Regions from separate parts of the Heliomicrobium undosum genome, predicted to be linked through region 2. Evidence: riboswitches for the same ligand, from Rfam matches in the RefSeq annotation. Region 2 holds a riboswitch; each other region holds the start of a gene.
The links. A riboswitch is a leader RNA that binds a small molecule or an ion and turns the genes downstream of it on or off. The one in region 2 is predicted to bind lysine.

Region 1 (4,186 bases), on a different contig from region 2:
CCCTCCCGGCGCGCTGGCCAGGTCGACGATCAGGGCTTCACGGTTCGTGGCTGCCAGTTCCCTTTCGCCCAGCACAGAGGCCGGGACGGTGTTGAAGACGATATCTGTCTTCGCCAGGAGGTTGGCCAGCGCCGATAAAGGCTCGGCGGCGGCGCCCATCTCCCATGCTCTGGCCCGGTGTCCTCCATCGCGGGTAACGACGGTCACCCGTGATCCCATAGCCTGTAAGAGACGGGTCAGGGTGAGGCCCAACCGGCCGAAGCCGAGCACCATGCTGCAGCTGCCGTGGATCGTGATCGGCAGTTTCTCCATGGCGATCTGCAGGGCGCCCTCTGCGGAGGGCACCGAGTTCAGGATCGCCACCTCGTCCAGTTCAGCCACTTCAATCAGGGAGAGGCCGCAGGACTGGGCCATCTGGCGCAGGATGGGCCGGGCCACCCCGACGAAGAGGGGGACGCCGGGCGCCAGCAAGGCCATGTGAGCCGCCTCCAGGCGAAGGGGTTGATGATGGAGCGGCGCGTAGACGCGTCCTTCAAGGTCAACGCCCGGCATGGGCAGAAGGAGCGCCGCTTTTCCCGCCAGGGCCTTCGGGATGTCTTCCACGATCCGCACCCGTTCCGTTTCCTCCATAGGCAAACCGATCACATCGACCGTCGCGCCCCGCTCAGCCAAGCGGCGTACGAGGATCTGATCCCGCGCGTCCCCTCCTATCACCGCCAAAGGGATTCCTTGAAGGGTCGTCATGGGTGTTCAAAACCTCCTCCACCATAAACAGTGAAACTCTTTTTAATATATGAGGCAACCCGCTGAGAGGTGTGCAGAATGTGATTGTCAAAGAGCGTTGTAATGCTTAAAAGATGATCTTGTCGAGCCCGTAGATCAGGCCTTTGTAGGCGCCGATCCGGTGGATGGCCTCCAAAACGCCGGGCATGAAGGATTCACGGCTGATCGAATCGTGGCGGATCGACAAGGTCTGACCCAGAGCGCCGAAGATGACCTCCTGGTGGGCCACCAGACCCGGCAGGCGGACGCTGTGGATCCGCATCCCATCGAATTCGCCGCCACGGGAACCGGCGATTTTTTCTTCCTCCTCCGGATGCCCTTGCCGGATCGCCCGCCGTTCTTCCCGGATCAACTCTGCTGTCTTAATGGCCGTTCCGGACGGCGCATCCAACTTCTGATCGTGGTGGTATTCGATGATCTCCACATTGGGGAAGAAGCGGGCCGCGTCACGGGCGAAGCGCATCATCAGCAACGCGCCGATAGCGAAATTGGGCGCGATCAGGCATCCGATCTCTTTGGCGGCGGCCCACTCGGCGATCTCTTCCATGTCTTTTGCCGATAGGCCTGTCGTCCCGACGACGGGCGCCACGCCAGCCATCAGGGCGATGCGGACGTTTTCCATGACCGATGCCGGGCTGGTGAAGTCCACCATCACCTGTGGCTGTGTCTCCGTAATCGCCGCAGCCAGATCGCCCTGCAGCAAGACCCCGCAGGCCGGCAGACCGGCCAAGACGGCGGCGTCCTCTCCGACACCGTTGTGATCGACGGCGGCGACCAGTTCCAATGTGTTGTCTCCCAGGACCGCTTTGATTACCTCTCGGCCCACTTTCCCCCTGGCGCCGCTGACCAGGACTCTAATCCTCTCTGACATGGCCCATCCCCCATAAAAAGAAATACAAAAAGGGAACACCGCATGGAGTTCAGGCGGTGCCCCCAAAAAATAACATTCGGAAGCTGGATTCCACCGTCCCCGTACGATTGGATAGCGCTCCATCCGGTCGAATCACCAGATGGCAGTTCCGAACATCTTATGCCCGGCCCCAGTCTGTGAGCAATACGGTTGCTCCAAACTTCGGCGGTTGCCCCTTTCCCTCCGGTATCATCGTCCACCGTCGGACTCCTCCAGGTACTCTTGACAGACCGCGCCTCTACCTCTCCACTGGGAGGTATATTCAGTTGATTAGGTTGATGGTATCACGGGACATCCCCGAACGTCAACAGTGAAAGAACAGTTAAAAGGAAAAACGTCGGGACGTTCGCCGGTAGGTATCGTCCAGTTCCATGATGACCACCTCAGCGCCCACCTTGACGATCGCGTCCCACGGAATGATCAGCGGTTCACGGTCAGACCAAAAGCCGCCAAAGTTGCCTCGTGGCGGCAGAATGATGGCGTCGATCTCGCCGCTCGACTCGTCGATGATCAGATCCGAATCTCCGACGGCGCCGAGACGCTCGCCTGTTGTCAGATTGACGATCTCCTTGCCCACCAACTCGCTGAGACGCATCGGCGCCCCCCCTCCTTGTCCCCCTTACCCCACTATACGCGCCGATTCCAGAAAATAGAAGCAAGAAGGGAACGAGATACGAGGAGCGGAGAAGGAATCAGCGGAGAAGCGTTTTTACCAGCCCGTTTTTTGCAGCAGCTCGGACAGTTCTACCGCCAGCGGCTTGGCGCCGACGACAGCGAGGGCGCATTGCTCCGGTGTCCAGAGATCGCGGGCAACCTTTGTCACATCGTCAAGGGTGACCGCATAGACCCGCTCGATCACCTCTTCCGGGGGGACGAAGCGGTTGTAGCAGACCTCCGACTTGCCGAGGCGCGTCATCCGCGAGTTGACGCTCTCCAGGCCGAGGTAGAGGCTCCCTTTGATCTGCTCCTGGGTCCTTCTCAATTCTTCGGGACGGATCCCCTCTTCACGGATGCGAGCCATTTCGCGCAGGGAGATTTCCATGACCTCTTCGGCGAAGTCTGGGCTTGTTCCGGCATAGAGGCCGAACATACCCGAGTCGGAAAAGGCCGAATGGAAGGAATAAACGGAGTAAGCCAGGCCGCGGTTCTCCCGGATCTCCTGGAACAGCCGGGACGAGGCGCCGCCGCCGATGACGTTGTTCAGGACGTGCATGGCGTAGATGTCGCGGTGCTCCTGGGACAGGCCCTGGGTGCCCAGGCAGATCTGGACCTGTTCCACATCCTTGTGCTGAAAAACGCTCTTATGCAGCATATCTGGCCGGGAGCGCCGATAGGTTTGCTTGGACGTTTCCATAGCGGCAAAATAGGCCTTTACCTTCTCCAGCGTCTTTTCCGGGTCGATGGAGCCGGCGATGGCGATGACAGTCCGGTCAGCTGAGTACTCCGACTGGAAGTGGCTGAGCAGGCGCTCTCGCTGCATCGCCTGGATTGATTCGACCGTTCCCAGGATCGAGCGCCCCAGAGCGCTGACCGGCCACATGGCATCGGACAGCAGATCATGGACCAACTCGTCGGGGGAGTCCTCATACATCTTGATCTCTTCAAGGATCACCCGGCGTTCTCGTTCGATGTCTTCCCCTTCAAAGCGGGAGTGAAAAAACATATCGGCCAGGACGTCAAGGGCCAGATCGAAATGATCGTCCAGGACTTTGGCGTGGTAGCAGGTGTATTCCTTCGATGTAAAGGCGTTCAGTTGACCGCCGACCGCTTCAAGCACTTCCGCCAGGTCCTTGGCCGTCCGCTTGTCCGTGCCTTTAAACAGCATGTGTTCGATAAAGTGAGATACACCCGTCAAGGCGGGCTCTTCGTCCCTCGATCCGGTAGCCACCCAGATGCCCAATGCCACGGAACGCACATGGGAGATCGGCTCCATCACAATCCGGACTCCGTTCGGCAACACTGTCTTGTGAACCATCTCTTTCCTCCTGAAGGCATCCAAGAAGCCCATTTACGGCGCCATCCCGCCCCTGGAAGGGGACGGGAGCTTTCGCTCAAGTACCCCGAAGTGTATCAGCCCGGCGACTCGCTGTCAACGGTTCGGCAGACGCTTCCAAAGGGTGATGAAAAAGACCGGGAGCTTTCCCGGTTTACCTCAACTGGTTAAAGCCGTATTCAAAGAGGCGCAGGCTGTCGCCGAAACGATCGTCCGAATGCAACACGACGGCGATCAACTGGCGGTTGTTTTTTGTGGCTGAGGCGACCAAGCAGGCGCCGGCCGCCCGTGTCGTGCCCGTTTTTACGCCGTCGGCAAAAGGGTACGACCAGAGCAAGGCGTTCGTGTTCTTAATCTCCTTCGGCCACCCTTGCCGGTTTTTCAACGTCGCACGGCGGCTTTTGACGGTGGCGGCAAACTCAGGAAGCAGCATCGCTTCACGGGCCACCACGGCCAGATCATAGGCGCTTGACCAGTGGTGCTTGTGGGGCAGTCCGTTG
Region 2 (4,186 bases):
CCAGGGCGAGCACCGTCGCTTCAAAGGGTGTGAGCCGGCAGTGGCGGCGACGCAGGATCTCGACGAGGATTGTCGTGACGGCGCCCACATCCTCGCGCACCAGTTGCGACGCCGGCGTATCGTCGGCGCCGGCGGGATGGTGGTCATAGATGTGCACATCCACATCCGGCTTTTGCGTCAACTGTCCCAGCGGCCCCACCCGGGAGGCCATCTTCGTGTCGACAAGGATGACCCTTTTCACCTGTTGGGCCGGGATGTCCTTGATCGTCTTGAACCCCAAAGTATCTTTATGCAGCGCCATGAACTCCTGTACATTGGCGCTCAACTTGCCTGCGAGGACCGGGATCGCCCGGGGATAGAGCTTGGAGGCGGCGAAAGACGCGGCCAGGCCGTCGAAATCGGTATTGTTGTGTGTGAGGATGATCTCCACCGTTGGCCGCCTCCCCGCGCATTTCATAACGTACATTATAGCATAGGAACTTTGATTTTTTCCACTTCTTGCCCTTTATGCCGGGATGGAGACAGTGAAGAAAAAGAGAAAAGAAAAACGGCGGCATCGGCGCCACCGTTTTCACTTCACTTTTTCTCATTCTACATAGGGCTATATATGATTCGATTACCGGCCGCTTTTTTCGGGCGTGGTGTCAGCGGCATCGTCGGTTCCCGGGCGTACCGCTTGGGGATTCTGGGACTGATTCATGGATTCAATCATCAACTCGTAGAACTTTTCCGACATGTGCTTCACCACCTTTCGTTGGCACCCGTCAATGAGGCGGACGGTCAGTTACCGATGATGTCATCAGTAACTGTCAGTACTTTTTACTTTACCGTTGCAGGTACGGGGGAATCCGGTCATTGCGGATCAGGTCGTCGAGGCTCTCCCGTTCGACAACCACCGCCGCCTTGCCATCGCGGGCGAAGACCACGGCAGGACGGCCAATGCGGTTGTAGTTCATGGACATGGTGTAGTTGTAAGCGCCGGTGCAGGAGACGGCGAGGATATCGCCGGACTCGACTTTGGGCAGGGACACGTCCCAGAGGAGCATGTCGCCGGATTCGCAGCACTTACCGGTGACGGAGACGACCTCTTCGGCCTCCTGGGTGGCCTTGTTGGCCAGCATCGACTCATAGCGGGAGCCGTAGAGCGCCGGACGGGGGTTGTCGGTCATGCCGCCGTCGACGGCAACATACTTGCGGACGCCGATAATCTCCTTGACGGAGCCGACGGTGTAGAGGGTCGTGCCCGCCGTGGCGACGATGGATCGGCCCGGCTCGACAAGGACCTTCGGCGTGGGCAGGCTGCGCTTTTCGGCCTCCAGCGCGACAGCGGAGAGCACGATGCGGGCGTATTCGGCCACATCGCCAGGGGTGTCGGCCTCAGTGTAGCGGATGCCGAAGCCGCCGCCCAGGTTGAGGATAGCGGTCTGAGCGCCTGTTTCCCGGCGGATTTCGTCGATGAAGGTCATCATCACCTCAGCGGCGTAGCTGAAGGATTCCAACTCGAAGATCTGGGAGCCGATGTGGCAGTGGAGGCCGTCATAGATCAGATTGCCGCGCTCCAGGACGGCTTTCACGCCGGCAAGGGCCTGGCCGGTGGGCAGGGTGAAACCGAATTTGGAATCGATCTGGCCGGTGCGGACGAACTCGTGGGTATGGCAATCGATGCCGGGGGTGATGCGCAGAAGCACCCGCACCCGGGCGTCCATCTCGCCGGCGATGGCGTTCAGCAGATCGGCTTCATAGAGGTTGTCGACGACGATGTGGCCGACACCGTATTCGATTGCCTGCCGCAGTTCAGCCGGCGTCTTGTTGTTGCCGTGAAAATAGACCTTCTCCATGGGAAAGCCAGCGCGGCGGGCCGTATACAGTTCGCCGCCGGAGACCACATCGAGCCCCAGCCCTTCCTGCTCAACGAGGCGACACATGGCCATATTCATGAATGCTTTCGAGGCAAAGAGCACCTCGCCGGCGCCGGAGGCGCTGAAGGCCTGATGGTACTTCCGGCAGTTTTCCCGCAGTTGGGCTTCATCCATGACATACAAGGGGCTGCCGAACTCCTTGATCAAGTCTGTGGCATCACAGCCTCCGATGGCCAAATTACCCCGCTCGTTGATGGCAGCAGTTCCATGTAGTTTCAATGTTGCCGACTCCCCTCATCACAATGTGCTTAATTTCTTTATATGGGCGATTGTAATTTATTGGCATTTGTTCAGGGCAAAACAAAAACCGCCGGGGTCATTCCCGGCGGCGGTTTTTGTCAACGCCTGCGAATGCCTCTCTCCGATTCCCAATCATCTCGTAAGATAGCGCTCCACCGTGAAACCTTCGTCATCCAGCATAATACGCCGATTCAGAAGTGGGAATGTTCCAACGGTGACAGTCCTGCAGTTGTTCACTGCAGACCCAGCCCAGGTGTGGCAAATCTGGACTTCGGCGGCGATCCCTTTCCCTCCGGTGCACTGTCCATGCCGTTGGACCTTCCCGGAGTTACTTTTGATCAACCGCGCCTCTACCTCACCTTGTCGAAGATGAGGCATCTATGAACTTGTGGTGAACTTGAACCCATCTTAGCATGCGCTAAAAAGGCTGTCAAGGCGTTAGAATCTTCCTCCGCCCCTGTTCCCGGCTTCGCTGCCGGACGCGCTACAGGCTGATCGTCATCCCTTCCCGCGCCGCCAGGCAATCGGGATAGGCTGCCTTCGCCAGTTCTTCGATCCGCTGCATATCGGCGTCGGTTCGTTCAACGGCATGGTGGAAGAGGATCAAGGTCTTGGCCCCGGCGGCCTGCACTAGTTTGACACCTTCTTGCCAGGTTGAATGCCCCCAGCCCTTCCGAGACGATTGCGCCCCTTCACCGTTGTATTCCTCATCGGTGTAACAGGCGTCGTAGATGACCAAGTCAGCGCCGGCGATGAAATCTTTCAGCACCGGGTCTACCCAGGCGTAGTGTTCCGTGTCGCTCAGATAACAGCAGGAACGGCCGCCCTGCTCAATCCGGTAAGCGAGGCAGCCATCCGGGTGGTTGGTCAAGACCGTCCGCACGGTGATTCCATCGCTGAATTCAAGAACTTCGCCGCCGGACAGGTCGTGAAAATCGAGTCGCGCCCCCATAGTGTCCAAGAGGACAGGAAAGTAAGGGGGCTGCATCTGCCCCCGGAACAGTTCAGCAAAGATGCGTCCCAACTTTGCCTGCCCGTAGAGGGCGAAGCGGTTTTGGTCAGCGAAAGCAGGCCCAAAGAAAGGAAATCCCTGGATGTGATCCCAGTGGATGTGGGAGATGAGAAAGGCGCCCTGGATCGGTCTGCTGTTGTTTTTGCTCAAGGCCTGTCCCAAGTGGTAGAGACCGGATCCCGCATCGATGATAAAGTCGCGCTCACCGATCCGCACCTGGACGCAGGAGGTGTTGCCGCCGTATTGAGTCGTCAGTGGTCCCGGCACGGGCAAGGAACCTCTTACCCCCCAAAAGGTCACATCAAAGCGTAGATGGGACAAACGTTTTCCCTCCTGGAGCAAAGTGCAAGGCCTCGTGTTCCGATCCACCCCACTATGCTCAATTGGCTGTTATCCAGCCTTTCCTGCCGTCTACTAGACTTTACGACGAAAAAGCCTGATTCCCTCCTGCCCTCAACCAATTTTGCGATAACTCGTTACAACAACCGCAGCCCGCCGCAATCAGTCGCGGCGTACGGGATCGTCTTTTTCAGCAACCCACTTCCTGAGAATCTCCTTCAAGGCGTCCCGGTTGATCGGCTTGCTGATGTAATCATCCATCCCCGCAGCGATGCAACGTTCCCGGTCTCCCTGCATGGCATTGGCGGTCATGGCGATGATGGGCGTCGCCGGCCCGCCGGCAGACTGAGCAGCGCGGATCATCTGTGTCGCTTCAAATCCATCCATCTCCGGCATCTGGCAATCCATCAACACCAGGGCATACTTGCCGGTGGCGCAGGCCTCCACCGCTTCGCGGCCATTGCCGACGGCGTCGGCCTCGAAGCCGAATTTTTTCAGCAACAAGAGGGCCAGGCGCTGGTTGGCGTGATTGTCTTCCGCCAGCAGGATACGCGGTTGCGGCCCCTCGACGGGCGACGCCGGCGTTGACGGCGATGGTGATGGTGTTATCGGCGCTTGCGCGATTCGGGTCGTTTGTTGTGTTTGCGGCATTTGTGGTGGCATTTGCAGGGCTTGC
Region 3 (4,186 bases), on a different contig from region 2:
GCACCGATGCGAGGGTGGGACCGAGACGTCCTTCTTCATTGTACGCGGGGATGACGACGGAGAGGGTTGGCGGCATGGTGATGCAACCTCCTCGTCACCGGCTGTTTTCCCTGTCGCTGATGTCGTCTGCTCTTCGAAAGAGGACGGACTGGGAGCCGGCAAGCTCCGGCATGCGGCGGCGGCAAGAAACATCAGGATCCACCCGCCCAGGATGTATTTCTCATAGGGCTGGTGAAAATCCGGCGACAGCGTCCTCAGGGCATAGAAAAGGAGAAAGGCGGTCAGCAGGACGAAACAGAACAACTGCGGCCGTAGGCTCCAAAATGGGGTAAGGCTGAAGGTAATCGCCAGGATCGCCAGGCAGCGTATGCCGTCGCCGGCGCCAGGCGCAGCGCGTAGCAACCAGCGCGTCAACAGGGTGAGAAAAAGGGCGTAAAGGACGATCCCAAGACCGACTACACCGGTGTAACCAAAAAAGCGTTCCACCGCTGACAGGATCATCTCAAAGAGCCATTCATGGGCGATCCAGGGCTGGCCGTTCATGGTGAAGGAGAAGGGATCGGTTCGCGGAATCTGACCATTGCCCAGGATCCACCGTCCTGCCTGGAGATGCCAGAAAAAATCGGGGTCAGCCATCGGCGCGCTCAGTGATAGGCTCATCCACCCCAATGCGACGAGCATTGCGGCTGCTTCCATCGCTGACATTCTGGGGGCGGTGAGAAAGCGGTTTTTTTACGGAGCATCAGTTAGTCACCGAACTCACGGCAGGATTCGCCGGGAACGGCGTCGCGGGAATGGCAGGAATGCGTTGAAAAGTCCACAAAGTGTGTGAAAACGCCGCGTTGGGAATGAAGGCGACAGATAAAAGGCAAATTGCCGAAACCGCACAGCGGCATAGGAGTCTATAGTGATAATGTAGTGAAAAAGGAAATAAATGGTTACAAACGAGGCGGCGAAGCTTTATAAAGTTATCCACAGCAATTTCGTAAAAAAAGCCCTGTTTCCGGGTTACCCACGGTTTTATCCCCATTATCCACAGGGTGATGGGTCGGCGGTTATCCACATGATGTTTTTCGACAGACATAAATGGCGAAAAAAGAAAAACCCCGTTGATCTTTGGTATAAGATCTCTGGGGTGATAAAAGGTTGTGCGATACATATCAAAGGGCTGTGGATAACACTGTGGGTAAATGAGAGGGAAAGATGCCGCCTGTCTGATACGTTAATCCGTTTGCGCCTGTGTCTGCGCTGCCGACGCCAATCCTGGCCGCCCTTTTCCGATGAATACATAGTAGCTCCCATAAATGAGCAGCAGGACCGGGATGCCGGCATAGAGGACGATCTGCTGTGACGGGTCAAAATAGAGGCTGACGATGACGCCGATGTTCAGGATTGCCGCCAGGATGGGCACGAGCGGGTAGAGGGGCGTGCGGAAGGCCAGTTGACCGGCCGATCCGCCGAGACGGGTGTATTCGCGGCGGAAATTGACCTGGCACCAGGCGATGATGATCCAGATCAGGCAGCCGGTGAGGCCGGTGCTGGACATGAGCCAGAGGTAGACCGTGTCGGCGGCGTAGGCCTCCGTCAAGAGGGACAGGCAGGCCAGCGCCAGGGTAAAGAGAACGCCGTAGAAGGGAACGCCCCGGCTGTTGAGGCGACCGAGCCAGGAGGGCGCCTGTTTCTCTTTGGCCATCGACCAGAGCAGGCGCGAGCAGGCGTAGAGGGCTGAGTTGCCCGCCGAAAGCGCCGACGTGAGGACGACAAAGCTCATCACATTCTGGGCGAAGGGGATGCCGATGCGGCCGAAGACGGTGGCAAAGGGGCTCTCCTGCACACCCGCCTCGGTCCAGGGGATCGTGCCGGCCAGGACGGTGACGGCGAGGACATAGAAGATGATGATGCGCAGGCTGATGCCGCGGATGACCCGGGGGACGTGTTTGCCGGGCTCTTCACACTCGCCGGCGGCAATACCCACCAGTTCGGCGCCTTGGAAGGAGTAAACGACGGCGATCATCGTTAGGAAGACGGCATGAAAGCCGTTGGGGAAGAGCCCTCCGTCGCCGGTGCTGAAGTTGGAGAGGCCGATGGCCCCCTCATGGCCGGTAAAGCCGAAGATCAGGCCGGCGCCGGCGATGATGAAACCGACGATGGCGACCACTTTGATGCTGGCGAACCAGAATTCCGCTTCGCCGTAGGCCTTGACGGAAATCAGGTTTAAGAGCGCCAGGGAGACGGCGAAGACGGCGCACCAGATGTATACGTCCACCTGGGGAAACCAGTTGTGCATGATGATGCCGGCGGCGGTGAAGTCGGCGGCGATGCAGAGCGCCCAGTTGACCCAGTAGAGCCAGCCGGTGGTGTAACCGGCGGCGGGGGAGATGAAGCGGGATGCGTAGCTCTGGAAGGAGCCGGCAACCGGCATGGCCACGGCGAGTTCGGCCAGACAGAGCAGGACGAGGAACATGATCAACCCGCCGGCGGCGTAGGCCAGGATAGCGCCGAAGGGACCGGCTTGATGAATCGTCTGGCCCGAGCCGAGGAAGAGACCGGTGCCGATGGTGCCGCCGACAGAGATCATCATCAGGTGGCGGGACTTCATGTCGCGGCGGAGGCCTTTTTTCTCTGGGATTAACTGTTCCGGATTCAAGGTAGGCGTTGTCATTGGTCTTCCTCCATTTACAATAAAAAATGGTTGTGAACGCTATCACAACCATTCCCGCAAAAATCCCTGTCACGGTCTGGCGATAGCGCTCCACCCCCGGAGGGTGACAGTCATGCCCCTGTTCAAGACATGCCCAGCAACGGTCCTTCTCCGCAAGGACGGTCACTTCGGCGGAAACGCCTTTCCAGTCTGGTCATCGCCCGGCAAGCTCTCTGACTGTACTTTTCGTTTTCCGCGCCTCTATCGGGATGTTCATTTGTCATGTACAAAATTTAATACAAAGCAACGATAGTGTCAATAAGAATATACATGCAGTGAAAATGAATAAATATGAGGGTTGTTAAGATTGTTAATTTTCTACTAAGATTGCGGCAAACGTCCCATCGGAAGGGGCTTTTTCCAGTATACTCGACATGATACATGACAATGCCCCTCCGAATCGTCGAGTTTTCCGCCATATTGGAATATCACGTCAGTTATGGCATGAAGGAAATCAAGGGTAGCGCTTTTTTCAGTTCGAATCATATAGCGATGCCGGTGTTCTTTCAGGTATCATAGAAATATGATCAGCCGCGTGAATAGACCCGGACGCTGAATCATTGATGTGGAGAGAGATAAAGGATGTGCCAAAAAAGCATGGAAGCCGAACCAAATGCCAACGGGCCAAGCCTTGACAAAACGCCGGAGCGGAAGTCCTTCAACCGTTCCGAGTACTACATCAACCGGGAATTGAGTTGGCTTGAGTTCAACCAGCGCGTGTTGGAGGAGGCCCTTGACAGGACCAATCCCTTGCTGGAACGTTTGAAATTTCTGGCGATCGTCAGTTCCAACCTGGACGAGTTCTTCATGGTGCGCGTCGCCGGCGTGCAGGATCAAAAAGAGGCGGGTTTGTTGAAGCGCGATCCTTCCGGCTTGACGCCGGCGGCGCAGTTGAAGTTGATCGCCGAACGTACCCACCGCATGGTGCAGGATCAGTACGCCCACCTGATGAACAACCTCCTGCCGGAATTGGAGGCCAAAGGGATCCGCTTCTTGCGGTGCGACGAATTGAACCGCAGCCAGAAGTCCTTTGTGGAGAACTATTTTGAACAGGTCATCTACCCTGTCTTGACGCCGCTGGCCGTCGACCAGAGCCGGCCCTTTCCGCTGCTGGCCAACAAGAGCCTCAACATCGCCGTCTTTTTGGAGCCGGAAAACAACCTGGCCGTCAAACGGCAACTGTTTGCCGTCGTCCAGGTGCCCTCGGTGCTGCCTCGCTTTATTGAGGTTCCCTGCACGGGAGGCGAAGCTTTCGTTTTTCTGGAGGACGTGATCAAGAGCCAGTTGGAGGTGCTGTTCCGGGGCAACCATATCCTCGACGCCTCGACATTTCGGATCACCCGTAACGCCGACCTGACCGTCGACGAGGAGGGCGCTGAGGATCTCCTGGAAGCCATCGAAAAGGAACTGCAGAAACGGAAGTGGGGCGCCGAGGTGCGCCTCGAATTACAGTCCGGCGCGAGCCCGGCCATCCGGGATTATCTG

Region 1: another riboswitch for lysine. It lies ahead of dapB (4-hydroxy-tetrahydrodipicolinate reductase); the one in region 2 lies ahead of lysA (diaminopimelate decarboxylase).
Region 3: another riboswitch for lysine. It lies ahead of GTO91_RS15320 (amino acid permease); the one in region 2 lies ahead of lysA (diaminopimelate decarboxylase).

The regions. Positions count from the first base shown of each region.
Region 1 is NZ_WXEY01000026.1:14,705-18,890, reverse strand. It holds gene dpsA (dipicolinate synthase subunit DpsA) at 1-744, opposite strand, end outside; gene dapB (4-hydroxy-tetrahydrodipicolinate reductase) at 851-1,654, opposite strand; lysine riboswitch at 1,759-1,942, opposite strand; gene GTO91_RS15600 (YlmC/YmxH family sporulation protein) at 2,016-2,288, opposite strand; gene GTO91_RS15595 (M16 family metallopeptidase) at 2,403-3,668, opposite strand; gene GTO91_RS15590 (D-alanyl-D-alanine carboxypeptidase family protein) at 3,841-4,186, opposite strand, start outside.
Region 2 is NZ_WXEY01000001.1:85,105-89,290, forward strand. It holds gene GTO91_RS00385 (CBS domain-containing protein) at 1-430, opposite strand, end outside; gene lysA (diaminopimelate decarboxylase) at 825-2,138, opposite strand; lysine riboswitch at 2,297-2,520, opposite strand; gene GTO91_RS00395 (MBL fold metallo-hydrolase) at 2,644-3,492, opposite strand; gene GTO91_RS00400 (hybrid sensor histidine kinase/response regulator) at 3,673-4,186, opposite strand, start outside.
Region 3 is NZ_WXEY01000025.1:9,283-13,468, reverse strand. It holds gene GTO91_RS17870 (hypothetical protein) at 1-696, opposite strand, end outside; partial or broken gene GTO91_RS18810 (hypothetical protein) at 1-4, opposite strand, end outside; gene GTO91_RS15320 (amino acid permease) at 1,223-2,662, opposite strand; lysine riboswitch at 2,738-2,913, opposite strand; gene GTO91_RS15315 (RNA degradosome polyphosphate kinase) at 3,299-4,186, shown strand, end outside.